3 linked regions of the Pontibacter akesuensis genome follow. The protein of the gene in region 1 interacts with the protein of each later gene in a pairwise test. Links are inferred from orthologs where the notes say so. Each region holds a gene or a part of one and is shown on either strand. Other genes may lie near its edges. The genes, in order: A0W33_RS04430, groL and A0W33_RS18005.

What was found.
Region 2: the proteins of A0W33_RS04430 (region 1) and groL interact in binary tests that used the Escherichia coli proteins (3 or more experiments, as listed by UniProt). The link is inferred for Pontibacter akesuensis from one-to-one orthologs.
Region 3: the proteins of A0W33_RS04430 (region 1) and A0W33_RS18005 interact in binary tests that used the Escherichia coli proteins (3 or more experiments, as listed by UniProt). The link is inferred for Pontibacter akesuensis from one-to-one orthologs.

What each region holds. Positions count from the first base shown.
Region 1 is NZ_CP014766.1:1,071,065-1,080,671, reverse strand. Bases 2,784-5,775 are described here. They hold A0W33_RS04430 (nucleotide exchange factor GrpE), read left to right. Parts: upstream 2,784-4,008; coding sequence 4,009-4,542; downstream 4,543-5,775. Other genes in these bases: dnaJ (molecular chaperone DnaJ), read left to right, coding at 4,546-5,697; obgE (GTPase ObgE), read left to right, coding at 2,784-3,598. Outside these bases: A0W33_RS04450 (sodium-translocating pyrophosphatase), read left to right, coding at 1-1,224; hpt (hypoxanthine phosphoribosyltransferase), read left to right, coding at 1,317-1,859; A0W33_RS04440 (adenylate kinase), read left to right, coding at 1,989-2,585; more of obgE, read left to right, coding at 2,606-2,783; A0W33_RS04420 (ABC transporter ATP-binding protein), read left to right, coding at 5,882-6,793; A0W33_RS04415 (ABC transporter permease), read left to right, coding at 6,786-8,147; A0W33_RS04410 (DUF6624 domain-containing protein), read left to right, coding at 8,212-8,880; A0W33_RS04405 (ChaN family lipoprotein), read left to right, coding at 8,959-9,607. UniProt on the Escherichia coli protein: Participates actively in the response to hyperosmotic and heat shock by preventing the aggregation of stress-denatured proteins, in association with DnaK and GrpE. It is the nucleotide exchange factor for DnaK and may function as a thermosensor.
Region 2 is NZ_CP014766.1:4,528,446-4,537,975, reverse strand. Bases 2,406-5,320 are described here. They hold groL (chaperonin GroEL), read right to left. Parts: upstream 4,723-5,320; coding sequence 3,088-4,722; downstream 2,406-3,087. Other genes in these bases: secG (preprotein translocase subunit SecG), read right to left, coding at 5,304-5,320; groES (co-chaperone GroES), read right to left, coding at 4,765-5,055; A0W33_RS19240 (hypothetical protein), read left to right, coding at 2,406-2,899. In the rest of the region: pckA (phosphoenolpyruvate carboxykinase (ATP)), read right to left, coding at 1-89; A0W33_RS19245 (peptide MFS transporter), read left to right, coding at 535-1,980; more of A0W33_RS19240, read left to right, coding at 2,297-2,405; more of secG, read right to left, coding at 5,321-5,684; A0W33_RS19220 (hypothetical protein), read right to left, coding at 5,686-7,161; A0W33_RS19215 (LptE family protein), read right to left, coding at 7,190-7,723; A0W33_RS19210 (sigma-54 interaction domain-containing protein), read right to left, coding at 7,707-9,002; tRNA (N6-isopentenyl adenosine(37)-C2)-methylthiotransferase MiaB, read right to left, coding at 9,087-9,530.
Region 3 is NZ_CP014766.1:4,253,995-4,263,563, reverse strand. Bases 1,979-4,932 are described here. They hold A0W33_RS18005 (Nramp family divalent metal transporter), read left to right. Parts: upstream 1,979-2,490; coding sequence 2,491-4,374; downstream 4,375-4,932. Other genes in these bases: A0W33_RS18000 (thioredoxin family protein), read left to right, coding at 4,470-4,932; A0W33_RS18010 (metal-dependent transcriptional regulator), read left to right, coding at 1,979-2,070. In the rest of the region: A0W33_RS18020 (glycosyltransferase), read left to right, coding at 1-236; A0W33_RS18015 (3-oxoacyl-ACP synthase III family protein), read left to right, coding at 320-1,318; more of A0W33_RS18010, read left to right, coding at 1,411-1,978; more of A0W33_RS18000, read left to right, coding at 4,933-5,045; tRNA uridine-5-carboxymethylaminomethyl(34) synthesis GTPase MnmE, read left to right, coding at 5,349-6,728; A0W33_RS17990 (aldo/keto reductase), read right to left, coding at 6,921-7,907; ypfJ (KPN_02809 family neutral zinc metallopeptidase), read right to left, coding at 8,358-9,257. UniProt on the Escherichia coli protein: H(+)-stimulated, divalent metal cation uptake system. Involved in manganese and iron uptake. Can also transport cadmium, cobalt, zinc and to a lesser extent nickel and copper. Involved in response to reactive oxygen.

The sequences.
Region 1 (9,607 bases):
GGTGTGTTTATGGCCGTGATGGTAGGCCTGGTAGTGGGAGCCCTGATGAGCATTATCACTGAATACTACACCGCCATGGGCAAGAAGCCCGTGAATTCCATCGTGCAGCAATCGTCCACAGGCCACGCTACAAACATCATTGCCGGTTTGGCGGTAGGCATGCACTCCACCGTGTTGCCGATTATTGTGCTGGCGGCTGGCATTGTGCTGTCTTACTCTGCGGCTGGCTTGTACGGCGTGGCCATTGCGGCAGCGGGTATGATGGCCACTACAGCCATGCAACTGGCCATCGACGCATTCGGTCCGATTGCCGACAACGCCGGTGGTATTGCCGAAATGAGCGAGTTGCCGAAAGAAGTACGTGAGCGCACTGATATTCTGGATGCCGTTGGAAACACCACTGCTGCCACGGGTAAAGGCTTTGCCATTGCCTCTGCCGCCCTTACGTCACTTGCCCTGTTTGCCGCATTTGTGGGCATTGCCGGTATCGAAAGTATAGATTTGTACAAAGCGCCCGTTCTCGCCGGTTTGTTTATCGGTGCCATGATACCGTTCATCTTCTCTGCCCTCTGTATTTCGGCGGTAGGCCGGGCGGCCATGTCGATGGTGCAGGAGGTCCGCCGCCAGTTCCGCGAGATTCCAGGCATTATGGAGGGCACGGGCAAACCGGAGTATGAGAAGTGCGTGGCTATCTCCACTGAGGCGGCCATCCGTGAGATGATGCTGCCGGGTGCCATTGCCCTGCTGGTTCCCATCATCATAGGCTTTGGTTTGAAGGGCGTGTTGCCAGATACCTCCTCTGCCGAGGTGCTGGGTGGCGTACTGGCCGGTGTAACCGTGTCGGGTGTGCTGATGGCGATGTTTCAATCAAATGCCGGTGGTGCCTGGGATAACGCCAAGAAATCGTTTGAAAAGGGCGTGATGATCAACGGCGTGATGGAGTACAAAGGCTCTGAGCCGCACAAAGCATCCGTAACCGGCGATACCGTGGGCGACCCGTTCAAAGACACCTCCGGGCCAAGTATGAACATCCTCATCAAGCTCATGTCGATTGTGTCGCTGGTGATTGCGCCGCACATTGCCCTGGAGCAGGAGCCGGCCATCCCTGAGGCACCGGTGCAACTGGAGCAGATCAACAAGGTCGAGCATCAGGCTGCACCATCCACGGCAAGTATAACTACTGAAAAAACGGTTATGATAAGCGCTGTAAACGCAGCAGCATAACCTTCGTCCATACTTTAGAAGAGCCCAACCAAAGCGTTGGGCTTTTTTTTTAATTTATACTTACCTTTGTTAGAGCATCAACTTACTACCCCATGAATCCGCGCACCATCAAACTACACGATTGCGAGTTTAATACCTACATGTATGAAGAGGAAATTATAGCGCGCATTACCATGCTGGCCGAGCAGATAGACCGCGACTATGCCGGCAAGCAGCCGCTGTTCCTGGCCGTGCTGAACGGCTCATTCATGTTCGCCTCCGATTTGCTGAAGCGCGTGACCATCCCTTGCGAAATATCTTTTATCCGCCTCTCGAGCTATCAGGACATGCAGAGTACGGGCCACGTGAAGGAGGTGCTGGGTTTGAAAGAGGACGTGGCGCACCGCCACGTAATCGTGCTGGAGGATATTGTGGACACCGGCCATACGGTGAACAACCTGCTGCAGCAGCTAAAGGAGCGCAAGCCGGCATCGGTGGAGACGGCTACTTTACTCATGAAGCCTGACTGCCTGCAGCACCCGCTGGAGGTGAAGTATGTGGCGCAAACCATCCCCAACGACTTTGTGGTTGGCTATGGTCTGGACTACAACGGCCTTGGCCGCAACCTGCGCGACATTTATAAGATCGTGTCGTAACCACTACGCAGGCGGCACCGTTAGCAGGCCTTTAGGCCACGGAACAGCAGCAGCCGCTACCCCCTCCAAAGAATCAGGAAAAACAGTAAATTTATACTTACATTTGCTTTTTATATTTAGCTAGAAGATATGCTTAACATCGTTTTGTTTGGCCCTCCAGGTGCTGGTAAAGGTACCCAAAGTCAAAAACTGATTGATAAATACAGTCTGATTCACCTTTCAACCGGTGATCTGCTTCGCTCTGAAATTGCCGCCGGCACCACCCTTGGGCTGGAAGCGAAGAAGCTGATGGACAACGGCCTGCTGGTACCTGACGAAGTGGTGATAGGCATGATCGAAAACAAAGTGAAGGAGCACCCGCACGCAACGGGCTTTATCTTCGATGGCTTTCCGCGCACCGTGCCACAGGCGCAGGGCCTGGACAAGCTGCTGCACGACAACAACACTGAGATTTCCTGTATGATCGCGCTGCGCGTGGACGATGAGGAGCTTACCTCGCGCCTGTTGCTGCGCGGCAAAACCTCCGGCCGCCCCGACGACCAGAACGAGGAGCTGATTCGCAAGCGCGTGCAGGAGTATAACACCAAAACAGCGCCGGTGGCTGATTATTACGCAGGGCAGGGGAAATTCTACGCTGTGGATGGCATCGGAGAGATTGAAGATATTTTCAGCACGCTGTGCCAGCACATCGACGCGCTGAAAGAAAAGCAAAAAGAGAGTAGATAGGCTTACCTAGTTTCCAGATTTTGGCATCAAACAACTTTATAGATTACGTTAAGGTATGCTCGCGCTCCGGGCATGGTGGCGCCGGGTCGGCACACCTGCACCGGGATAAGAAAACGGCGAAAGGCGGCCCTGACGGCGGTGACGGCGGCCGGGGCGGGCATGTCATACTCAAAGGCAACGCCCAACTCTGGACACTGCTGCACCTGCAGTACCGCAAGCATGTGATTGCCGAAAATGGCCTGAACGGCGGCTCCTCCCACTCATCGGGTGCACAGGGCAACGATGAGGTGCTGGAAGTACCCCTCGGTACGATTGCCCGCAATGCCGAAACAGGCGAGGTGATGTGCGAGATTACTGAAGACGGGCAGGAAATTATCCTTACGCCCGGCGGCCGGGGCGGCCTGGGCAACGCCCACTTTAAATCCCCTACTAACCAGACGCCCCGCTACGCCCAACCAGGCGAGGAAGGCATAGAGGAGTGGGTGATTCTGGAGCTGAAGCTATTGGCTGATGTAGGCCTGGTGGGCTTCCCGAATGCCGGTAAATCCACGCTGCTTTCAGTAGTGTCGGCGGCGAAACCCAAAATAGCGAACTACGCTTTCACCACCCTGACGCCTAACCTGGGTGTGGTTGCTTACCGTGATTATAAATCCTTTGTGATGGCCGATATTCCGGGTATCATCGAAGGCGCATCGGAGGGAAAGGGCCTTGGCATTCGCTTCCTGCGCCACATTGAGCGAAACTCTATCCTGCTGTTCATGATCTCGTGCGAGAGCCCGGACATTGTGGAGGAATACAAGGTGCTGCTGAACGAGCTTAAAACGTTTAACCCTGAGCTGCTCGACAAGAAACGCCTCCTGGCCATCACCAAGTCCGATATGCTGGACGAGGAACTGGAAAAGGAGATGCGCGGCACCCTGCCAGAGGACCTGCCGACGGTATTTATCTCCAGCATCACCGGGAAAAACCTGACGCAACTAAAAGACATGATTTGGAACGCGCTTAACAGCTAGGCAAGTCCTGCAAGTATAAAAACCAGAAGATCGGTAGCGGCTAATTGCTTCTACCGATTTTTTTATGCCCGGGGCACGCCTAATTTTAGTAATTTTGAATGTTTGGGGCAGTTGAGCTGTAGTAAAGTAAGGCTGTTGATTCAAGATAGCCAACTTTCCCGGCGCCTGCAAAGGCTCAGGCAGGTAGGTGAAATCAGCAGTTTATATTTCAGGGAAAGGCTGCAGCAGCGAAGGCGGCAATTATAACGTTCAGTTATTCAATCACTCACCTATTCAAAATTAAACAGTGTCAGATTGGCACAAATCAGGTTTTGGCAAGTTAATTGACTACCCATAGAAGACCTATTAACCTAAATTTTTAAGGCATTATGTCAGATAAAAATAATCACAAGGATCAGGAACAAGACGAAATGAAAGATACGACTGCTAACGTAGCTGCAGATGAGAACCAGGACCAGGTAAACGATACTGCCGAAGAGGAAACTCAGGAGCAGGAGGAAATCGGACCGGCTGCAGAACTGGCAGAAATGAAAGATAAGTATGTGCGCCTGATGGCGGAGTTCGAAAACTTCCGTCGCCGCACAGCCAAGGAGCGTCTGGAACTGTCTAAAACAGCCTCGCAGGATGTGCTGGGAGCCTTGCTGCCGGTAATCGATGACATGGAGCGTGCGCGTCAGTCGATGGAATCTAACATTGACCCGGAGGTGATGAAGCAGGGCCTGGATTTGGTGTTTAACAAGCTGAACCAGGTAACGCAGCAGAAAGGGCTGAAGCCGATGGACCTGAAGGCGGGAGATGACTTTGACAGCGATACGCAGGAGGCCATCACACAGATTCCGGCCCCTTCGGATGAGCTGAAAGGCAAAATTGTAGATGTGATTGAAAAAGGATACACCCTGAACGAGAAGGTGATCCGTTTTGCGAAAGTTGTAATAGGAGCGTAAGCTATGGCTAAGAGAGATTATTATGAGGTTTTGGGTGTAAGCAAAGGTGCTGCGCAGGATGAGATAAAGAAAGCTTACCGCAAAATCGCCATCAAATTCCACCCTGATAAGAACCCCGACGACCCCACTGCCGAAGATAAGTTTAAGGAGGCGGCAGAGGCCTACGAGGTGCTTAGCGACCCGCAGAAGCGCCAGCGTTACGACCAGTTCGGCCACCAGGGCATGAACGGCGGCTTCGGTGGCGGCGGTGGCATGAACATGGAGGATATTTTCTCGCAGTTCGGCGATATTTTTGGCGGAGGCGGTGGCAGTCCGTTTGAGAGCTTCTTCGGAGGCGGCCGTTCGGGCGGTGGCCGGCGCACACGCAAAGGCTCTAACCTGCGCATCAAGCTGAAGTTGAACCTCGAGGAGATAGCTAACGGCGTAGAGAAAAAGATTAAGGTAAAGCGCTACGTAGCGTGTAGCACCTGCGGCGGAAACGGGGCCAAAAACGGCACTGACATGCAAACCTGTAACTCCTGCCAGGGATCGGGCCAGGTACGCAAAGTGGTAAACACAATGCTGGGCCAGATGGTGTCCACGGCCACGTGCCCTACCTGTAACGGCGAAGGCCGCATTGTAACCCACAACTGCGAAGTGTGTAACGGTAGCGGCAGAGAACTGCAGGAAGAAGTAATCAGCATCAACGTGCCTGCTGGCGTAATGGATGGCATGCAGCTGTCTATGAGTGGCAAAGGCAACGTGCCGGAGCGCGGTGGCGTGGCTGGCGACCTGCTGATCCAGATTGAGGAAGAGGAGCACCCAAGCCTGAAGCGCGAAGGGAATAATGTGATTTTCGATCAGTATATCAGCTTTGTGGATGCAGCCCTGGGTGCCGAGATTGAGGTGCCGACGATTACAGGCAAAGTAAAGATCAACATCAAACCTGGTACGCAAAGCGGCGAGATATTCCGTTTGCGAGGCAAAGGCATTCAGGATTTGAACGGCTACGGCAAAGGCGATCAGCTGATCCACATAAATGTATGGACGCCGAAGACCTTGAGCAGCGATGAGAAAGCGGTGCTGGAAGGCCTGCGTTTCTCAAACAATTTCGCGCCAAGCCCTGGCAAGAACGAGAAAGGATTTTTTGATAAAGTAAAGGACTACTTCCAGTAGAAGATTCCCCTATACTATAGTTTTAGCCCGGCTTTCCGATTTTGGAAGGTCGGGCTTTTGCTTTCTGCCTGATGGCGTGTATGCTTGATCCGGTTTATACTTGCCTTAGTCGAATTAATACAGGTAGCCAAGTATACTCTATGGCAGAATACTTATATTTGAGAGAACCAAAACCTTAATACCCTTGAGCATCCTGAAGATTGAAGGCGTTACCAAGACCTACGCCAACCACACGGCGCTCGACAATGTGAGCTTTGAAATTCCGCAGGGCTGCATTTTCGGCTTGCTGGGCCCGAACGGAGCTGGCAAGACATCGCTTATCCGCATCATTACCCAGATTACGGGCGCTGACAGTGGCAAAATATACTTCCAGGGCGAGCGCCTGAAGCCTGACCACATCAAGGACATTGGTTACCTGCCGGAGGAGCGGGGCTTGTACAAGAAAATGAAGGTGGGGGAGCAACTGCTGTACCTCACGCAGCTGAAGGGATTAAGCAAGGCAGAGGCGACCGCACGCATCAAAATCTGGGTAGACCGCTTCGAGATACGGGAGTGGCTCGACAAGCACATCGAGGACCTGTCGAAAGGCATGCAGCAGAAGGTGCAGTTCATTGCCACGGTACTGCACGAGCCAAAGCTGATCATCCTGGATGAGCCTTTCTCTGGCTTCGACCCCATCAACGCCAACCTCATCAAAGACGAGATTCTGGCCCTGCGCGACAAAGGCGCGACGATCATCTTCTCCACGCACCGCATGGAGTCGGTGGAGGAACTGTGCGATAACATTGCCCTTATCAATCGCGCCCAGAAAGTGCTGGACGGGCCGGTAGGGGAGATCAAGGATGCGTACAAAACGAATACGTTCCAAATAATAGGCAGCGGCCAGTTGCTGATTACCTCGCCAGACTTTGAGGTGCTGGAGCAGCACGATAACCACGGCGTGTTCAGAACGCATGTACGCTTGCTGGGCAACGCCTCACCAAACGACCTGCTGCGCTACCTGATCCAGCGTGTGGAGGTGCACTCCTTTGTGGAACTGGTTCCAAGTATAAACGATATCTTCATCCGAAAAGTAACCGAAACACACCATGTCTAAAATCTGGTTGATTGTGCAACGCGAGTACCTGACGCGCGTGCGCAAAAAGAGCTTTATTATCATGACCCTGCTGACGCCGCTTATTATGGCGGCCTTTATGATTCTGCCCGGTCTGATGATATCCATGTCGGATGAAACGGAGACGGTGATGGTGCTGGACGAGAGCGGCCTCTTTGCGGGCAAACTGCAGGACAAGAAAGACCTTAAATTCATTCCGCTGGCGGGTAACCTGGAGCAAGCCAAAACCATCTATCAGGAAACCGATAACACGGCGCTGCTCCACATCCCGGAAATGAGCATCGATGATCCAAAGCGCATCACCATTTTCGGCAAGAAAAATACCAGTTTCCAGACACAGGTGCGCCTGGAGAATATTCTGGAGGAAGAGATCGAGAACCAGCGCTTCCTGGCTTCGGGCCTCGACCGCGCCACCCTCGATAAAATCGAAGCAAATCTGAGCCTGGAGGCGGTGAACCTAAGCGATGGCAGCGAGAAAGACAACAATGCCATCGTTACTTCAGTGGCCGGTATTGTGGGCGCTGTGATTATTTACTTCTTTATTTTCCTATATGGTGTGCAGATTATGCGCGGCGTGATTGAGGAAAAGACAAGCCGCATTGTGGAGGTGATGATTTCCTCGGTAAAGCCTTTTCAGCTGATGATGGGCAAGATTGTGGGCATTGCCGCCGTTGGCCTGACGCAGTTCCTGCTCTGGATTGTGCTTTCCTTTGTAGCGGTAACCGCCGTTTCAGCCGCCTTTGGCATTGATGCTGCACCGTCGCCTGCAGCTCAGTTTGCTGCCGGTCAAAATGCGGCGCAAGGTGAGGATATAGAGGAGGTTGGTGATGCCAGTGCGGTAGAGAATCCGGAGGGCCAGGATGAATTTGCCAGCACCATGAGCGACATTAAGACCAGCGTGGGCAACCTGAACCTCGGCTTGATCTTTGGCTGCTTCCTGTTTTACTTCCTGGGCGGTTACCTGCTGTATGGCTCACTTTTCGGGGCCATAGGCGCTGCCGTAGACAACGAAACGGACACGCAGCAGTTCATGATGCCGATCACCATTCCGCTGGTTATCTCCTTTATCATGTCGTACTCCATTGTGCTCAAGAACCCTGATGGCCCGGTGGCGTTCTGGATGTCCATCATTCCGCTCACATCGCCTATCGTGATGATGGTGCGTATTCCGTTTGGCGTGCCTACCTGGGAGTTGCTCTTGTCGATGGGACTGCTGGTAGGAGGCTTCATCTTCACTACTTGGATCGCCAGCCGCATTTACCGCGTGGGCATCCTGATGTACGGCAAGAAAGTGAACTATAAAGAACTGTCGAAGTGGCTGTTTTATAGAGTATAGGTTGAGACACAAATAGCAGGACTCAAGACGTTGAGCCGTTGATGCTAATTAAAAAAAGTAAAGCATGAAAGTACTGGTGCCGATTACCCTGCTGTTGCTACTGTTTGGGTGCCAGCATGCGAAAGAGAGTTCTTCGACCAAGACTGTAGGAGTGGAGCAGCAGCCTGATTATGCCTCTTTGCAAGCAGAGTTGGAGGCGCTTTATGATCTAGACCAGAATATAAGGGATGTGAATTGGGATTCAGTCAACGCTGATCCTGCCGTGCAAATGGTCTTTATCAAAAAGATGCGACTAGTTGACTCAACAAACCAATCTAAAGTTCTGCCTATACTTGAAAAATACGGATGGCTGCCGAGAAGCAAGATTGGAGAGAAAGCAGCAGATGGTATCTTCTATGTGGTGCAGCACTCCAATACGGCGACGATGGAAAAGTACCTGCCACAGATGGAGGAGTTGGCCAGGCAAGGGGAGGCCAGCGGCACAGACGCAGCTAAAATGCGCGACAGGTTGCGCATGTGGAAAGGGGAGAAGCAGCTCTACGGTACTCAGGCAGTCAACTTTATCAGAAAAGATGGCAGGCAAGCCATCTGGCCGATAGAGGATGTGGCACACGTGAACGAGCGTAGGCGAGCCGTTGGTTTTGAAGAGACAGTTGAGGAGTACGCCAAAGAAATGAATGTTATTTTTGACCCGAAGGAAGAGCTGCCTGACATGCAGATCAACTTTAACTAAGCGCACTAAGTATAAAGTATAAAAATAGCCGGTACCTCCTGTGCCGGCTATTTTTGTTGTCTTGAAGTATAAAATCAGATGAACTCCATAATGAAGTATAAATTCCTGACACTTCTTTTGATAGCTATCACGACTGTAGCCATGGCGCAGAAAAAGGACAAACCCGCCTATCGTCTCTTCACGGCAGAAGGCAAAAGTATAGAGTACGGCAAGATGCTGCAGGAGCTGCAGAAGGCGGATGTGGTGCTGTTTGGTGAGCAGCACAACGACCCGATTGCGCACTGGATGCAGTTGGAGCTAGCTAAGGACCTGCACCAGGCCAAGCCAAAGGACTTTGCTCTCGGCGCCGAAATGTTTGAGTCTGATGTGCAGCTGGTGCTGGATGAGTACTTGGCGGGGCAGGCACCGGAGAAGAACTTTGAGCAGGAGTCGCGGCCATGGCCCAATTACGCCACAGACTATCGGCCGGTGGTGCGCTTTGCCAAAGAGCAGCAGATTCCCTTTGTCGCCACAAACGTGCCACGGCGCTACGCCGCCATGGTGTCGGCTGGAAGTTTAAGTGCCTTGGAAGGCGTATCGGCAGACGCTAAAAAATACATGGCACCGCTTCCGGTTGTGGTGGACATGGAGCTGCCAGGTTACAAGAATATGCTGTCCATGTTCGGGGGCAGTACGCACGGCAACACCAAAAGCCAGAACATTGTGCAGGCGCAGGCGCTGAAAGATG
Region 2 (9,530 bases), 3.5 Mb from region 1 along the record:
GGGCTAAGATTCCATAGCACCTCTTTTGCCGCTGTAATGCCTATGCTTTCCAGGCCTACTGTATTTGATTTATTTCCAGATTGTTTCATTAATGATTTAGGTTGAATAGTGTTGAGGATGTAACGAAATTTTGATACAAAAATAGAGAAATTTGGATATTCTTAGCGTATGTAAGGCATAAATAGTAGTTGATTACTCACTTTTTTTGGCTTCACTGTTCGTGTAGCTTTTTTTTTACGTGTTCTGCTTTGCCTTAGTTCTTATTATCGGCGCATATTAACACATAAAATATATATAGGGATTTATACCCTTCGCTGCCGTACTTATCTCTCCTTTGTGCAACTTGGCAATTGCCTGATACGCGTTTAGTTGGCGCCTAAGAATGAAGTTGCACCGGATTGTAAGTGCTGTGTCATAACTTGACTTAAACCCTGTATAGGTGTCTACAGCGGGAAATGAAATTTGTTTTAATGGTTCAGGGAATGTATTTTTAGTTTTGAGTGCTCAATAAATTCTTAGCAACTAATCACATTTATGTCAACACATCAGAATATCTCTGGAGGCCGGGCCCCCAGTTTTGTAGATTCGCAAGGCACTTTTTTTGGACAGCCAAAGGGCCTGATGATTCTGTTCTTCACTGAAATGTGGGAACGCTTCAGTTACTATGGCATGCGGGGTATTCTCGTACTCTTCCTGGTATCAACCACCAACGGCGGTTACGGCTGGTCGAACGTGGAGGCGCTGGAACTGTACGGCACCTATACGGCGCTCGTTTACCTTATGTCCATTCCTGGAGGTATTCTGGCAGATAAATTCTTAGGACAGAAAAAGGCCGTTATCATTGGTGGCTTTACACTCGTAGCTGGCCACTTGCTGATGGCATACCCGCCAGAGTGGGCTTTCTATACCGCACTCTGCCTTATTGTGGCAGGTACCGGTTTGCTGAAGCCAAACATTTCTACCATGGTTGGCGGTCTTTACAACGAGGGCGACAGTCGCCGCGATTCAGGCTTTACCATCTTTTATATGGGTATCAACCTGGGTGCCCTGTTGGCTTCGCTTATCGTGGGCTATGTGGGCGAAGCGTACGGCTGGCATTACGGGTTCAGCCTGGCAGGCTTTGGTATGATGCTCGGACAAGCCGTGTTTATCTGGGGCCGCAAATACCTGAAAGGCGTGGGTAACCTGGTGAAGAATGAAAAGGATGTTGATAGAATATTTACCAAAGAGGAGTCTTCCAGTGTTTCTTCAGGCTTCCTTGGCTTTAACAAAAATGAGTGGGACCGTATTATCGTTATCCTGATCTCCTTTATCATCGTGCTTGTGTTCTGGGCTTCTTTCGAGCAGGCAGGCGGTCTAATGAACCTCTACGCGCTGCAGTACACAGATCGCTTTGTGTTTGGATGGGAAGTTCCTACAGCATGGCTGCAAGGCTTGAACGCTTTCTTTATACTTACCTTTGGTGGTGTTGTGGCTGCTATTTGGATGGCCCTAGCTAGAAAAGGTAAAAATCCTCCTTCTATTTTCAAAATGGGTTTAGGTACTGCTGTGCTGGGTATAGGCTTTATTTTTATGGTGTTCGCCTCGCTACAGCGTAACTCATCAGCCGATGGCTTGTCATCGCTGCACTGGCTGGTGTTTGCTTACCTGTTCCATACTTTAGGCGAGCTTGCCTTGTCTCCTGTTTCCCTGTCATTCATCACCAAAGTGGCTCCGAAGCGAATCGTGGCTTCTATGATGGGCTTATACTTCGCTGTGACAGGCGCAGGTAACTACGTAGCCGCCTGGATCGGAATTTGGGCACAGCGCCTGGGTGAGCTGGAGATCTTTGCCTATATCGCAGGGTTTACCATTGTTCTCGGTATTTTACTGATGGTGCTGACCAAGCGCATCAATAAGTTAACCCACGGCAGGGAAGACAATCATAAGGACGAGGAGCAGGCCCAGACCGGCCAGTTGCTACAGGCAGAAGCTAGCTAATCTCAATTTTAACTAAACAAAAGGGGCTATCAGATCGCAGTATCTGGTAGCCCTTCTTTTTTTGCCTTTTTTGATTTCATGCAGGCTGCTCCATTGATTAATGTTGTGCAGCATTGTTGTAGTATTTATTGTGAAACGGTCACTCAAAACTTGCCCTTGATGTGGCGAAGTATAACTTAAGTTATATATCCATGGCACTATGAGATGAATATGCTTTATTTTGTTATATTTCTTGTGTAGGTGGCTAGCGTGATATACTTTAGCATTATCTTCTGATGAAGGAGACAATAACTTTTAGCCAAAATACATTTATTTCATGTTTACCATTAACTGCGGGCGATTTCTAGCGTCCTTTGGGGTACTTTGCTGTGCCCTCACTTCCTGTGATACCATCACTGAAATCAGCCCAAAAGAAACAGAAACCGCGCAGACGCATGTGCTTTATACAATTCCGGAAGGAGCGCATTACTGCGATAAGAACACGTACAAAGAAGTACGGACCAACTACATTAAGTTTGAAGTAATTTTCGATAGTTCGGCTGTGTACACTACGGCGTTGGCTGGCAATCAAGGCGATATCAATAAGCTTTTTGGTTTGTCTGACTGTAACAGCAGCCACCACACCAACAGCGCACGCTTTGGATGGCGCTGGTACAAAAACCAGCTCGAACTGCTGGCTTATACTTACCTAAACAAAAAGTGGGAGTACAGGTTGCTTGGAGCTGTGCCTATCGGTAAAGCAGTAGCCTGCGAAATAAAGGCAGAGGGCCAGCAGTATACGTTCAGCATGGATGGCAAAACGGTATCTATGCCAAGGGCTTGTGACGGTGATATGGTGGGCTACCAGTTGTATCCATACTTCGGTGGTGACGAAACAGCGCCCCACGCTATAACTATCAAGATAAAGGAGCAGCAGTAGAAGCTTAAAATGCGACAGGCCTTGCTCTTGCTGCTTTGGTTAACTTAGTTTCCAGGTATAGAGAAGCCTTACACGGAAGTAAGGCCCAACTTGTCTGGTATGTTGCAGCAGCTTCTTGAGCGATAAAAGGAAAAGCCCCGGCACCATTGTGGTGCCGGGGCTTTTATAGGTTAAGTGCGGTTGGCTGATTACATCATGCCGCCCATACCACCCATGCCACCTGGCATAGCTGGAGCACCTTTTTCTTCTTCAGGATCTTCTGAAACCACACACTCGGTAGTCAGCAACAGACCTGCGATAGAGGCAGCGTTCTCTAGGGCAAGACGCGTTACCTTAGTAGGGTCAATAATACCGGCTGCAAACATGTTCTCATACTTGTCGTCACGAGCATTGTAACCATAGTCAGTCTTGCCTTCTCGCACGGCCTGAACTACTACAGAGCCTTCGCCGCCAGCGTTAGAAACGATGGTTCTTAGCGGTGCCTCCAGGGCTGTGCGGATGATTTGCACACCAGTCTTTTCGTCAGCATTGTACAGGTCAAGGTTTTCCAATGCCTCAATTGCACGGATCAGGGCAACACCACCACCGGCTACGATACCTTCCTCAACGGCAGCACGTGTCGCATGCAAAGCATCATCTACGCGGTCTTTCTTCTCTTTCATCTCCACTTCCGTAGAAGCACCGATGTAAAGGATGGCAACACCACCAGAAAGCTTTGCTAAGCGCTCCTGCAGCTTCTCCTTGTCATAGTCAGATGTAGTAGTCTCCATCTGAGCTTTGATCTGGTTGATGCGGGCAACGATATCATCTTTCGTACCACCACCATTAACGATAGTAGTGTTGTCTTTGTCGATGATCACCTTCTCAGCCTGGCCAAGGTATTCCAGCGTAGCGTTCTCCAGCTTGTAACCTCTTTCTTCAGAGATAACAGTACCGCCTGTAAGTATGGCGATGTCTTCCAGCATAGCTTTTCTTCTGTCGCCGAAGCCCGGAGCCTTCACGGCAGCGATTTTTAAAGAACCACGCAGCTTGTTCACTACCAGTGTAGCAAGCGCCTCGCCATCCACGTCCTCTGACACGATCACTAAGCCCTTACCAGTCTGAACAACTTGCTCCAATACTGGAAGCAGTTCTTTCATGGTAGAAACTTTCTTGTCGTAAATCAGGATGTATGGGTTGTCGAAGTCAGCTTCCATTTTCTCCGCGTTCGTCACGAAGTATGGAGAAAGGTAACCGCGGTCGAACTGCATACCTTCCACTGTCTTCACTTCAGTTTCAGTGCCTTTTGCCTCTTCTACCGTGATAACGCCGTCCTTGCCAACTTTATCCATCGCATCGGCAATCATTTTACCGATTTCAGCGTCGTTGTTGGCAGAGATCGTACCTACCTGGGAGATCTCGGAAGAGTTCTCAATTTTCTTAGACTGCTTGCGCAGGTTCTCCACAACGGCGTGTACCGCCTTGTCGATACCACGCTTCAGGTCCATTGGGTTGGCACCAGCGGCTACGTTCTTGATACCAGCTGTGTATATTGCCTGGGCAAGTACAGTGGCCGTAGTAGTACCGTCACCGGCCTGGTCAGCTGTTTTAGAGGCAACCTCTTTTACCAGTTGCGCGCCCATGTTCTCGATAGGGTCGCTAAGCTCGATTTCTCTGGCAACAGAAACACCGTCTTTTGTGATGGTTGGAGCACCGAATTTTTTGTCGATGATTACGTTGCGGCCTTTAGGGCCTAAAGTTACTTTAACGGCATTCGCCAGTTTGTCAACGCCACTCTTTATTTTTGAGCGCGCGTCTGTATCAAATGTGATGTTCTTAGCCATAGTTTATGATTTTCAGATTAGGTTAAACTGATCAGTTTTAAATTAAAGAATTGCCAGGATGTCCGACTCGCGCATGATCAGGTAATCGTTACCGTCCACGGAGATTTCAGTACCGGCATACTTGCCATACAACACAGCATCGCCCACGTTCACTTGCGGCTTCATTAGCGCACCTTGCTCAGATACCTTGCCTTCGCCAACGGCTACAACCTCACCACGCTGTGGTTTTTCCTTCGCAGTGTCAGGGATGATAATACCAGATTTGGTTTTTTCTTCTGCTGCAGCAGGAGCTATAATTACTCTGTCTGCTAATGGTTTGATGTTGATTGACATAGTTTATGATTATTAATTATGTTGTTATGTTCTGTAATCCATAGGTGTCTTATCATTTCCTGTGCCAAGTGTCTAAAGCAGCCTGAATAAGCCAAATTTTCAGTTTATGGCACTTTCTGCGCTGTCAGTCATGACAAATTCTGTCAGGTTCGGGAACTTTTTCTCGCTAAACTGTCAGGCTTTGGAACAAGAAATAAACAAAAAAGCCGACCCAATGGATCGGCTTCGTATAGTTCGGTATCTCTTGATTAGTCGTTGGCAGTGTCAATCATTGCAGGAATTTCGGCTGCACTAGGAATAACCGCAGTGCTGTCTACAACGCCTGGCAAAGCTCCTGCCGGAGCCGCTGGCAACTGTGACTGACGTGCGCGTTCCTCGTTTACACTGCGCATGGTGTCTGTTCCAGCGTCACGCACCATGTGCGTTCCAAGTGTAAGCACTACCAAGGCGATGGCAAAACCCCACGTGAGTTTCTCCAGCAAGTCTCCAGTGCGTTTTACGCCCATTAGCTGGCTTGTGCTACCGCCAAACTGGCTGGAGAGTCCGCCTCCTTTTGGATTTTGCGCAAGTACCACCAGTACAAGCAGCACACAAATAAAGATAATGATACTAATAAGGGCGATATACATGTTAACTTAGGTTTTGTAATTTTTCGATCTGTTCGGCAAAGTAACTCTTTTTTTCCGGATTTTTCAAAATGAGCTGCTCATATATTTTGATGGCTTTTTTTGTCTTTCCCTGCTGCACAAAGATATTGGCAAGGCTTTCTGAGGCTAGGCCGCGTTTAATCTTTGAGCTTTTCAATGAAAGGTCTTCCTGCGGTTCAGGCTTCATCTTAATGTTTTGCATAGCCTTGAGCCGTGGATTCAGCTTCAGGAAATGATCGATCAGATCAATCTGAGCGTGCAAAGTGGGTTGCGCCTGTGTTTCCTGTTTTAGAATCTCATGCGTCTTGCTATACTCCAGGATCAGTTCTGGATGGAAGCCCTGCGGCCTCGCTCTTGTAACTTCCTCTGTTTCCTTCAATTGAAGTGCTTCGCCCATCCGGCTGGAGGCCATCCAGTACCCTAGCACGTCCTGAGCATACATCTGCTCAATCTCATCAAAAACATACTTTACTTCAGCCTCTGCCGGGGCACTGGCAATCACAGCATGTGCAGTAGGCCCTTCGTTTTCTATCGCAGTTTCAGCGGTAGAGGAAGCTGTAAAACTATCTTCTGAAGTATAATCCGCCTGAAGAGCCTCTTCAGGCGCTTCCAGTTCAGAACCAGTAATTTCTTCTATGCTTGATGGTGCTTCTGCCTCTGATGCCGTATTCGCATAGAATGCGTGGAGTTTGTCTGACACAGTACCATTTTCATGCTCCGGCGCAATCTCTGAATCTACATCAGGCTTTTGGGTGAGCAAATCGGTAAAGGAGGGACTCAGGCTTTTGATGGTGAGGAGCAGGGCAAGCTCTGAATCGAGCTTTTCCATGGGCTGCTCCAGGAAGTTTAAGTCTGTAGGCAGGTCCATGTTGGCTTCCGGCACATCTGCCTGCACCTCCTCCTGGCGCGACTCCGTTTCTATACTTGCCTCTGGCTGTGAAGGCTCCGGCGTCTCCACCTGCTCCAGCTGATCATGCGGCAGGTAGTGTTGTGCCAATTCCTGTGGCTCTTCCGCCATGTCACTTGAAAACTCTTCAGCGTATTCCTCATGAGCTACTATAGAGGTTTCGTCGTCAGGCGTTATAAAAGACACTTCTTCAAGAGCGTTAACTATAACTACTTCCTCTTTCACTGGAAGTAGAGTAGCGGCTTGAACCTCTGGCTCTGGAGCAACGGCGACAGTTTGAACTTCTACGGCTGTCTCATCGAAAACCGGGGCTGCCGTCGGAGAAGTATAAATAATACGTTTGAGCAACTGCCGGTTGGTGGCGTAGGCCGAGGCACGGCGCATACGCTGCGTAGAGAGCATGCTGCCTTTGTCGTAAGCTGATTTAGCGAGTAATAAGTGGGCGGTTTGGCAATAGGGGAAAGTGGTAGCCACCTTTTCCAGCTCTTCCGTTTGCTGGTCCGAGATGTTGGCTACCTGCTGTATTAGTTGTAGAAAAGCGGATTTGTTCATGCGTGCCTGTCGTTTAAATAGAATCGGCTTACCAATCTGCCACCGTTTTATTGAAAATATCTACCACCAGCTGCTCCGAAAGCTGCTCAATTTGTGCTGTGCTCAACTGCGTAATCTCCACGTTCTGCGGGAAATCCTGCGAGATGGTGAATGTTTGGTCAAAGTCTTTTTCCGGCTGCTTCACGTTCACAAACCGAACCTGCACGCCCAATGTCAGGCGGTTCAGGGAAGCTAGGTCCTGCTGGCCCTCGCGCTGTATCGCGGCCGGCGAGTAAGTAAAGCTAACAATACGGCCTTCCAATTGCAAGTCGCCCTCATCCTGTACTACCGCCAGGTTGGTGTTACGTCGGTAGTAATCGATCATGTTGTTCGTTACCACCTGCGTCAGGTTCGATGGGCCTTCGCCCGTGCTGTTCTCGATGGTCTGAATGGATATTGTTTTGATATCCGGCGAGATGGTAGTGCCGGTAAAGGAGTAGATGCCACAGCTGCTGCAAACAAGCAGCAACAGCAGCGGTAAAGTATGGCCTAACAGGCGACGAAAATTATTCTTCAATGTCATACTGCTTTAATTTGCGGTACAGAGTACGCTCCGAAATCCCCAGGTCCTGGGCAGCATACTTGCGCTTGTTATTGTGCTTTTTCAGCGCCTTTAAAATAAGCTCTTTTTCCTTATCCTCTAAAGATAAACTTTCTTCCTCTGTTTCATGCGCAATGTCCTCCACTTTCTGGTCCTCATACTCGGGCTCATTAGCATGGGCATGTTTAATAGGAAGGTAGTAAGGCTCTTTCTGTGTTTGCTCCTGTGGCTGGTAGCCACGGCCATTGTATGCGGCGGCAGGCTTTGTTTCAATGTTCTCGAACAGGTGGCCGTGTTCCCGAAGCAGGTCTTCATCATCGGGTTGGTGCGTGATCATCTCAAACACCAGCTTCTTCAGATCCGACATATCGCGGCGCATGTCAAACAGCACCTTGTAGAGCAGGTCGCGCTCTGAAAACTGTCCATCTGCGCCCTGCTCTTTCGCGATGATACTTGGCAGGAGGGAGCCCTGGTTGTTGGGCAGGTAGCGCTGCAGTGTTTCGGCACTAACCTCTCGCTCGTACTCCAGCACCGAAATCTGCTCCACAATATTTTTCAACTGTCGGATGTTGCCGGGCCAGCGGAAAGCCTGTAGTTTCTGAATGGCATCAGGTGTCAGCACAATGGGCTGCACTTTATACTTGTCAGAGAAATCGGCTGCGAACTTGCGGAATAACAGGTAGATATCATCGCCGCGTTCACGTAAAGGTGGAACTGTGAGCGGCACCGTGTTCAGGCGATAATAGAGGTCTTCCCGAAACTTACCTTTCTCCACGGCATTAATCAGGTTAACGTTGGTGGCAGCCACCACGCGCACATCCGTCTTCTGCACCTTAGAGGAACCTACCTTGATAAACTCACCGTTTTCCAGCACGCGCAACAGGCGTGCCTGAGTGCCGAGCGGCATCTCACCGATTTCATCAAGGAAAATCGTGCCGCCATCCGTTACCTCAAAATAACCCTTGCGGGCATCCTGTGCGCCAGTGAAGGAGCCCTTTTCGTGCCCGAACAGCTCTGAGTCAATGGTTCCTTCGGGAATGGCGCCACAGTTGATGGCAATAAACTGCCCGTGCTTGCGAGGGCTCAGCTGGTGGATGATCTTAGAGAAGGACTCCTTGCCACTGCCGCTCTCGCCCGTAATCATCACGGTCATATCGGTTGGGGCCACCTGCACCGCCACCTGTATGGCGTAGTTGAGCAGGGGCGAGTTGCCGATGATGCCGAAGCGCTGTTTTATACTTTGAATATCGATATTGCGCATTAGTTGAATTTGCAGATCAGGAAATGTAGAGATTTGAAGATGCCTTCTAATTCAGCTTAAGCATCTTCAAATTTCCAAACAAATTTAATCTATCGCTTCGCCGAAGAGGGTGCCTACACTGCAGTCGTGCACGAATACATTCACGTAGTCGCCTTTTTTGTAGTGTTTTTTGTCGAAGATGACCACTTTGTTCTGATCGTTGCGGCCGCTCAGTTGCTCATCAGATTTTTTAGAGAAATTCTCTACCAGCACGCGGTGTACTTTGCCTACGTCGCGCTTATTGCGGGCAAGCGATGTTTCGCGCTGTTTCGTGATAATCTCGTCCAGGCGGCGTTTCTTTACCTCCAGCGGAATATCATCTTCATACTTCCGTGCCGCCAGTGTACCCGGTCGCTCGGAATAGAAGAACATATAGGAGTAGTCGTACTGTACATAATCCATCAGCGACAGCGTATCCTGGTGCTCCTCCTCGGTTTCGGTGCAGAAACCCGCAATCATATCCGAAGAAATACCACAGTCCTCTCCAAG
Region 3 (9,569 bases), 3.2 Mb from region 1 along the record:
TGTTCGAGTACATAGCCTATGCCCTGCCCGTGCTGGTGCAGCAAAATCCGTTATGGGCAAGTATAGTGGCAGCAAATAAGGCTGGTCTTTCGGTAGACTTTGCAGCGATACAGCCACAGGAACTGCTGCAGCGTATACGACAGCAAACTTTTTATACTTCGGGTGTTCCGGACACAGTTTACTGGAAAAGCGAAGAGGCAATGCTCAACAGCTTAATTAAAGAACTCTTAAATTAATTACATACATATAGAATTTATATTTTAGATTACTCTAAATTAAAAACTAATCTTTACATTTGTCATCTTAAGCAACCTATCGTATGCGGAATTCAAAAATTGCGGGCATTGGTCACTATGTGCCTGATAACGTGGTAACGAACAAAGACCTGGAGAAACTGATGGATACCTCGGATGAGTGGATCAGGGAGCGGACCGGAATTGTGGAGCGGCGTTATTTTACAGAAGGTGTAGACACCACCGCCAACATGGGCGCTGAGGCTTCGCGCCGTGCCCTGCAAATGGCCAACCTGGAGGCAAAAGACGTGGACATGATTATTTTCGCCACGCTTAGCCCCGACTATGTATTCCCGGGTTCCGGCGTGATCATGCAGCGCGAACTGGGGCTCAAGGAAATTCCGGCGCTGGATGTGCGCAACCAGTGCTCTGGCTTTATATACGCCTTGTCGGTAGGCGACCAGTTCATCAAAACAGGCATGTACAACAACGTGCTGGTGGTAGGCGCCGAGATTCACTCTACAGGTTTGGAGTTCTCTGACCGTGGCCGGGGCGTGTCCGTTATTTTCGGGGATGGCGCCGGTGCTGTAGTGCTTAGCCCATCCGAGAGCAATGACAAAGGAATACTTTCCACGCACCTGCACGCCGATGGGGAGTTTGCCGAGGAACTGGCGGTAACAGCCCCGAACAGCAATAAAAAGGAGCGCCTGACGCATGAGATGCTCGACGATGGCTCGGTTTACCCTTACATGAACGGAAACCTGGTATTTAAGCATGCCGTCACCCGCTTTCCGGAAGTGATAAACGAGGCCCTGGAGAAAAACGGTTACCAGCCATCGGATGTGGATCTGCTTGTGCCGCACCAGGCAAACCTGCGCATCACATCTTACATACAGCAGAAGATGGGCTTACCTGCCGAGAAAGTGATGAGCAACATCCACAAGTATGGCAACACCACGGCTGCCTCTGTACCGATTGCCTTAAGCGAAGCCTATCAGGAAGGGCGCATTAAAGAAGGTGATCTGGTATGCCTAGCTGCTTTTGGCTCAGGCTTCACCTGGGCATCAGCGCTGATACGCTGGTAGTTTGAAGGAATTATGAATGACGAATTATGAATTATGAATTGAAGATGGACAACCATTTCTAATTTATAATTCATAATTCATAATTAAACGCCATGCACCATAGCTACACCGAGGAGAATTACATCAAGGCAATCTATAAACTGTCGGCTAACGGCACGCAGGAGGTAAACACCAACGCTATTGCGGAAGCACTGGAAACCAAGGCGGCCTCTGTAACCGATATGCTGCGCAAGCTAAGCGCCAAAGGCGTGGTGCACTACGTGAAGTATAAAGGCGTTACGCTGACAGAGGCAGGCGAGCGTGTGGCGCTGCAGATCGTGCGGAAGCACCGGCTGTGGGAGACTTTTCTGGTGGAGAAGCTAAAGTTTAACTGGGACGAGGTGCACGAGATGGCGGAAGAGCTGGAGCATATAACCTCCCCCCTGCTAACCCGGCGGCTCGACGAGTTTCTGGGTCACCCAAAGTTTGACCCGCACGGAGACCCGATCCCTTCTGAAACCGGGGAAATAAATCAGAAAAAACAGGAGTTGTTGGCCGAACTGAGCATCGGTACTGAAGGAAAGGTAGTGGGCGTGAACGATTCGCAGCCGCTGTTCCTGCAGTACCTCGATAAGATGGGCATTGGCCTTGGCTCCCACATCACCATCCTGGACAAAATACCTTATGATAATTCGCTTGAGATACTTCTGAACGGACAAAAGCAGTTGCTTCTCTCCAGCGAAGCAACACGTAATATTTTCTTATCGGCTTAACTGAAACTACAAACTTAGCACAAGCTACTTTAGCACATACAGGGCTAATTTATACTTCAGGCAAGTAAACAAAACCTGCACATGAATTCAGCGTGAGCCTCCACTTGTCATCCTGAAAAGATCTTGGAGGATGGCTGGTTAAGCCGCTGCTACCCTACTTATACTTCAATTATGTAGCAGCAGGTTCCCCTCCTTTGATAAAGAGGAGCTAGGGGTGGTTTGACACGAAAAAGCAGTGCTCCCTTCCCTCATTTAGTGTTGGGGCATGCAACAACGAGCGGTAAGTACGCTTGGGCACAAGCGGACGCTTGCGCCAGTAAGAAGTAAAAACAAACCGAAGTGGTGTTAAGGAGGATTATTTTAAAGGACAGTTCAAGCAAAACGAAAAAAACCTATAGCCATACTTATACATGACCGCACATGCTACAGCAGGAGATCAAGCGAAGTAAATCGCTTGAAGAAGTAAATGCTTCTGTCGATACCACCCAACAAACCACCGTTTGGCGCAGGCTTTTCGCTTTTCTGGGGCCAGCTTACTTAGTAAGTGTGGGGTACATGGACCCGGGCAACTGGGCAACCGACATAGCCGGGGGAAGCCAGTTTGGCTATAAGCTGCTATGGGTGCTGCTGATGTCGAACCTGATGGCGATCCTGCTGCAAAGCCTTAGTGCACGATTGGGCGTGGTACGGGGGCTGGACCTGGCGCAGGCATCGCGCGAGACCTATCCGCCGTTCATTAATGTGCCGCTGTATTTTCTGGCTGAAATCGCTATTGCGGCCTGCGACCTGGCCGAAGTACTGGGCATGGCCATCGGCTTGCAGCTACTCTTTGGTATACCTTTAGTGTGGGGCGTCAGCATAACCGTGCTGGACACGTTCCTGCTGCTGTTCCTCATCAACAAAGGCATGCGCAAAATGGAAGCCTTTGTGCTGGCACTCGTTATCATAATTGGCGGCGCTTTTGTGATGGAAATGTTCTTTGCCAAACCCGATGCCGGCGAGCTGCTGACAGGCCTGATCCCCTCCATACCAAACAACGACGCCCTCTACATTGCCATCGGCATTATTGGTGCCACGGTGATGCCGCATAACCTCTACCTCCACTCCTCGCTTGTGCAGTCACGCAAGATAGAGCGTACCCCGAAAGGAATTTGGCAGGCCATCAAGTATAATTTTATTGATTCGGCAGTTGCCCTGAACCTGGCGTTTTTCGTGAACGCGGCCATACTTATACTTGCCGCAGCCGCATTCTATAAAAATGGCATTCATACCGTCACCGAGATTCAGGATGCGCATCAGTTTCTGGCTCCTATACTTGGGAACAAGTGGGCTCCTATCCTTTTTGCGGTAGCCCTGATTGCGGCTGGCCAAAGCTCCACCCTCACCGGCACCCTGGCAGGTCAGATCGTGATGGAGGGCTACCTGAACCTGCGCATACAGCCCTGGCTGCGGCGCATGCTTACGCGCCTGCTGGCCGTTGGCCCGGCCCTTTTCGTAATCCTATACTTTGGCGAAGACCAGACAGGTGAGTTGCTGGTGCTAAGCCAGGTGATACTTAGTTTGCAGCTGGGCTTTGCCGTAATTCCGCTCATCCACTTTGTGAGCAACAAAAATCGGATGGGCGAGTTCGTGATTGGCACCTGGCTGAAGCTGGGGGCCTGGCTCATTGCAGCCACCATCGTCACGCTGAATGCAAAGCTGGTGGTGGACCAGATCATCGGGTGGTTTCAGGAGGCGGAGAACCCCGTGTGGCTCTGGATTTTTGTCGTGCCGCTTACGCTGGCCTGCGCTGCCCTGCTCCTCTACATCACCTTTCAGCCGCTATTCGTTAAAAGTATAAAAGAACCAAAAGCCGTCCGCCATCATCAGCCGGTTAAGTATGAGCCCGAGGTAAAACCGCGCTACCAGCGCATCGCCATTACGCTTGATTTTTCGGAAGTCGATAAAAACGTGCTCGACAGTGCCATGGCCATTGGCGGCGTGGGGGCGGAATACCTGCTCATTCACATAGTGGAGACGGCCGGGGCGCTGGTACTGGGGCAGGAAATCCGGGATATGGAAACCAGCGCCGATGGGGACAACCTGAAACGCTATGCCGACGACCTGCGTAGCCGAGGCTATGACGTGCGGGTGCAGCTTGGTTTTGGAAGTCCGAAACAACGCATCCCGAAACTGGTGAAGGCATTCGATGCCGACTTACTGGTGATGGGCTCACACGGACATAAAATGGTGAAGGACCTTATCCTCGGAACCACCATTGATGCCGTACGCCATGCCGTAAAGATTCCGCTGCTGATCGTGTAGCAGCTACAGGCTGAACTTAAAGCCGTTAAATGGCTGTTCGTAAGTAGATAATTATACTTCAAATGAAAATAAAAGCATCTGTCCTTTTGACTATATTGAGCTTACCATTTGTGTTGGGTGCCTGCAACAAAAGCACACCTCCCTCCACTTCGGCCAACGCGCCTGCTACGGAAGTGCTGACCGCCGAAACGACGCCGGCCGCCAAACCGCAAGTAGCCACAGCCGATAAAGCAGCGGAGAAGATTCAGTGGTTAACGATGGAGCAAGCGGCCGAGCGCATCAAAACTGAACCACGCAAAGTGTTTATTGATGTGTATACCGACTGGTGCGGCTGGTGTAAAAAGATGGATAAGGACACCTTCACCGATCCGAAGGTGGCAGCCCTCATCAACAAGCATTTTTATGCCGTAAAACTCGATGCCGAAGGCAAGGAACCTATTACCCTCAACGGCTATACCTATACATTCAAACCGGAGTATAAATCGCACGAGCTGGCAGTGGCCCTGCTGCAGGGACAAATGAGCTACCCCACCACCGTATACCTCGACGAGCAGTTCAACATGATCACCCCGGTTCCCGGTTACCTCGACGCCAAAAACTTCGCCCAGGTGCTAAGCTACTTCGGCGAAAACCACTACAAAACCCAATCCTGGAAGGAATACTCGGAGTAATTACAAATTATGAATTACTAATCGCCCCTCGTAGGGTAACCCCCCCCCGCCCCTCCCAAGAGGGGAGTTTTTAAGTACGATTAAGCTATATAACTGCTCGCGATTCATACTTCAGCCAAAAGCTAAAAGGAAACTCCCCTCCTTAGACAAGGAGGGGCTGGGGGTGGTTGGATACGATACCGCAGAACTCTCTCCCCTGTTTTAGGGGAAGGCTGGGGAGGGGTAAAACGCGCCGCTTCAAACAGACAAGCCAGCAGCCACTAAATTTTTCGTAATTTTGCACACGCAACATTTATACTTGTTTTGATTCACTCCACGCGCACCAACGATACCATTGTAGCTGTGGCCACTGCCTCCGGCATGGGTGCCATCGCCGTCATCCGTCTATCTGGACAGGAAGCTATATCCATCAGCAAATCTGTGTTTAAAGGCAAAGACCTGGCAAAGCAAGCCAGCCATACCATCCACTTCGGCACCATTCGCGACGGGGAGAAGGTGCTGGACGAAGTGCTGGTGTCGCTGTTTGTGGCGCCTTACTCCTACACCAAGGAAAACGTGGTGGAAATCTCCTGCCACGGCTCTGATTATATTGTGCAGCAGATTGTGCAACTGCTCCTGAAGCGCGGAGCGCGCCTCGCCAATGCTGGGGAGTTTACGAAGCGTGCTTTCCTGAACGGGCAATTCGATCTGGCGCAGGCCGAGGCCGTAGCTGATCTTATCTCGTCTGACTCAGCCCTTTCTCATGAGGTGGCGATGAAGCAGATGCGCGGCGGGTTTTCACAGGAGATCAAGCGCCTGAGGGCCGAGTTAGTGCATTTCGCCTCGATGATAGAACTGGAGTTGGACTTTGGGGAAGAAGACGTGGAGTTTGCTGACCGCGACCAGTTGCGTACGCTGATCAGCAATATTCAGGCAATTATCCGGGAACTGCTGAAGTCATTTGAGTTGGGCAACGTGATCAAGAATGGCGTGCCGACTGTGATTGTAGGCAACCCGAATGCGGGAAAGTCGACCCTGCTGAACAAGCTGCTGAATGAGGAGAAAGCTATTGTATCGGATGTGCCGGGTACCACGCGCGATTTTATTGAGGATGAGATCAGCATCAGCGGCATCACCTTCCGTTTTATTGATACCGCTGGTCTGCGCGAAACCACAGACAAAGTAGAGGCCATGGGCGTGGAGCGCACCATGCAGAAGCTGAGCCAGTCGTCGCTGATCATTTACCTGTTTGATATGATGGAAGTGACAGCAGAAGAGGTGCAGGCCGAACTGGACAGGCTGAACCCGAAGAAGCTGCCTATCGTTGCCGTTGCAAACAAGATCGACCAGGCATCGGAAGAGAAGCTGGCTGCCTTTGCAAGTATAGACGGCCTCGTGACCATCTCTGCGGCCGAAGGTGCCAATCTCGACGAGCTGAAGCAGGCGCTGGTAGAGAAAGTGAACCTCGGCAAGCTCAACACCCAAAGCCAGACCATTGTCACCAACCTGCGCCACGTCGATAGCCTGAACAAAACCTACGCTGCGCTCGACGACGTGCTCCAGGGCCTTGCCCTCGGCATCAGCAACGACCTGGTAGCTGCCGACATCCGCCGTGCGCTTTATTCATTAGGTGAGATTACCGGTGAGATCACCACAGACGATCTGCTGGAGAACATTTTCACAAAGTTCTGCATCGGCAAATAAAACTAGGGGAAGGTGCTGTGGACATGATTAGTGCGGCTTCTCTAATTCCCTTTTCACTGATAATTTCCTTAGTATAGGGTTGTTGTTCAAAATAAAGCCCGCTACTCCCTTACAAAGGAAACAAAGAAAAAGCCGCTCCCCTTTAATAAAAGCACAGGGGAGCGGCTTTGACAATTTATAAACGTACCTTTTCTACCAAAGCTGGTGCACCGAGGGTTTGATATACTTTTCATATACCTGACGCACCCCCTGCATCTGTTCCTCTGAAAGTGCAGGTAGTCCGGAAGCCTTTATATTAGCATCAACCTGCTCCGGCTTAGAGGCACCTGGAATAACGGTACTTACTTCCGGGAACATCAGCACCCACCGTAGCGCCCATGCCGCCAAAGGCTCCTGTCCCGGAAACAGCTGCTTCAGTTTCCCTACCGCTTCCAGGCCTAAATCAAAATCTACTCCGGAGAAAGTCTCTCCCTTATCAAAGGCTTCGCCGTTGCGGTTAAAGTGGCGGTGATCGTCTACGCCAAACTGTGTGCCTTTGCTCATTTTGCCTGTGAGCAAGCCGCTGGCCAGTGGCACACGCACAATAATGCCGCAGTTGTTTTCTTTCGCAGCGGCAAAAAACTTCTCACTTGGCTTCAGGCGGAACATATTGTAAATGATCTGCACCGTCGTCACGTTGGGGTACTGCATGGCCAGCAGCGCTTCGTCCACCATCTCCACACTTACACCTAGATGACGTATTTTCCCCTGCTCCTTCAGCCGCTCGAAGGTTCCAAAAATTTCTGGTCTTTTGTAAACTTCCGTCGGCGGACAATGCAGTTGAATCAGGTCCAGCGTTTCAAGTTTCATATTCTTGAGGCTGGCTTCTACATAGCTGATGAGCTTTTCGGGTGTATAGCCCTCATTGGTGTGCGGCTGAATTTGCCTTCCGCACTTGGTGGCGATGTAAACTTCTTCGCTTCTACTTTTCACCGCCTTCGCTACAGCTGCCTCACTTTCCCTGTCGCTGTAAACATCAGCGGTATCAATAAAATTGACACCCTGGTCTATGGCTTTGTTGATGATGCGCGCAGCGTTCGCCTCGTTGAAAGGTTCTCCCCAGCGGCCTCCTACCTGCCAGGTACCTAATGAAACTTCTGATATGTTGAATCCTGTTTTTCCTAGTTTTCTGTAGTTCATATTACTTTGAATAGAGTCAATGCTAAAATAAATAAAAGCCTAATAAGCTGTTTACCTAAAATCAGGTGCGTTGGTTGAAGGGTTCTGTTTTGGCCCGTTTGTGCACGATAGAATTTGCAGCCATTCGTATTCTCAGGCTTTTATTCAATATGTGAAGAAGAAGAAAATTGGGAAGGGCAGTTTCACTTTTTCGCTTTCAAGCCAGACGCTCGCAGGAGCTGCGTACGCTGCGAGGTCTTACCGATACCGCCTGATCTTAAGACCTCGCGGTGTCCGAAGGTCCCGGGAACGTTTGGTGCTAACAACAGTAGCTTGTTCCAGTAATTTTCAAGTGCATTCCTATTCTTACATAATGGCTCCTTCGCTAGTACAAGCAGTATAACTAAAACATAGAGCCCCTCCGAAAATGGAGAGGCTTTATTTATTTACTACATGTGTAAATCAACTTAACTACAGCTCCGCGGCGTTAAAAGTATCCCCCTGCGACACATCGCCGGTCTCGAAGCCTTTTCTGAACCAGCGGACTCTTTGGGCTGAGGTGCCGTGTGTGAAGGAGTCGGGCACCACCCTTCCCGTGGATTGCTTTTGAAGGCGGTCATCGCCGATGGCACTGGCTGCATTCAGAGCTTCTTCCAGGTCGCCGGTCTCCATAAACCCTTTCGTTTTTTGCGTATGGTGCGCCCAGACACCAGCGTAGAAATCAGCCTGCAGCTCTACCCGTACCATCAGCTTGTTAAATTCCACTTCGGATAGTTGGCCCCGCATGGCATTTACCTGCTCCAGAGTACCCGTAAGCTTCTGTATGTGGTGCCCCACCTCATGGCCCACCACATAAGCCTGCGCAAAGTCCCCTCCAGCACCAAGCTTGCGCTCCATCTCGCTAAAAAAGGAAAGATCGATGTACAGTTTTTCATCGCCGGGGCAGTAAAAAGGACCTGAGGCAGAAGAAGCTGTTCCGCAGGCTGAGTTGACCTGCCCCGAAAACAGCACCAGGGTCGGTTCTCTGTACCCGTCTATCATCCTGTTCCAGACGTCTTCGGTATCAGCAAGCACCACTTTCGTCTGTTCGGCCAACTCCTGCTCTACCGGGCCTGGCTGGTACTCAGTTGACTGGGCATACTGCGGTTCCCCTCCCACAAACTGCTGCAGGAGCGTCAGGGGGCTCGTTCCTGTTATAATGAACAGCAGCGCCAGCACTGCCAGTACTACGAGCCCCACTTTCGAGAAGAGGAACCGGAACAAAGGGATGAGCAGCATCGGGCTGATGCCTCTGCCACCTCCAAAACCGCCTGCTGATTGCCCTCTACGGTCTTCTACATTGCTGCTTTTTCTTCTGCCTCGCCATTTCATATAGTGATGTTTTAATGAAGTGCTTGCTCCTGCACTTGCTGGTTTTTCACTGTTTCACTGTGATGCATTCCTACATCCGAACAGTATAACGGCAGGCGGCTTCAGTTGGATGTGCAGGATTTAGCCCCAAAGGCCGGTACCGGTGTGCAGCTGTGTTAGCTATGCCTTCTTTTGCTTGCTTCCGATGAGTTTCTGGAGTATTATTAAAAGAGATAGCACCTGAATTTATTGTTGAAGCTGTCGGTCAGGAAGCACTGAAGAAGTTCGGATACGTTAAAGTTGCTGGCAGCGCTGTTTTAATTGTTGGAGCCG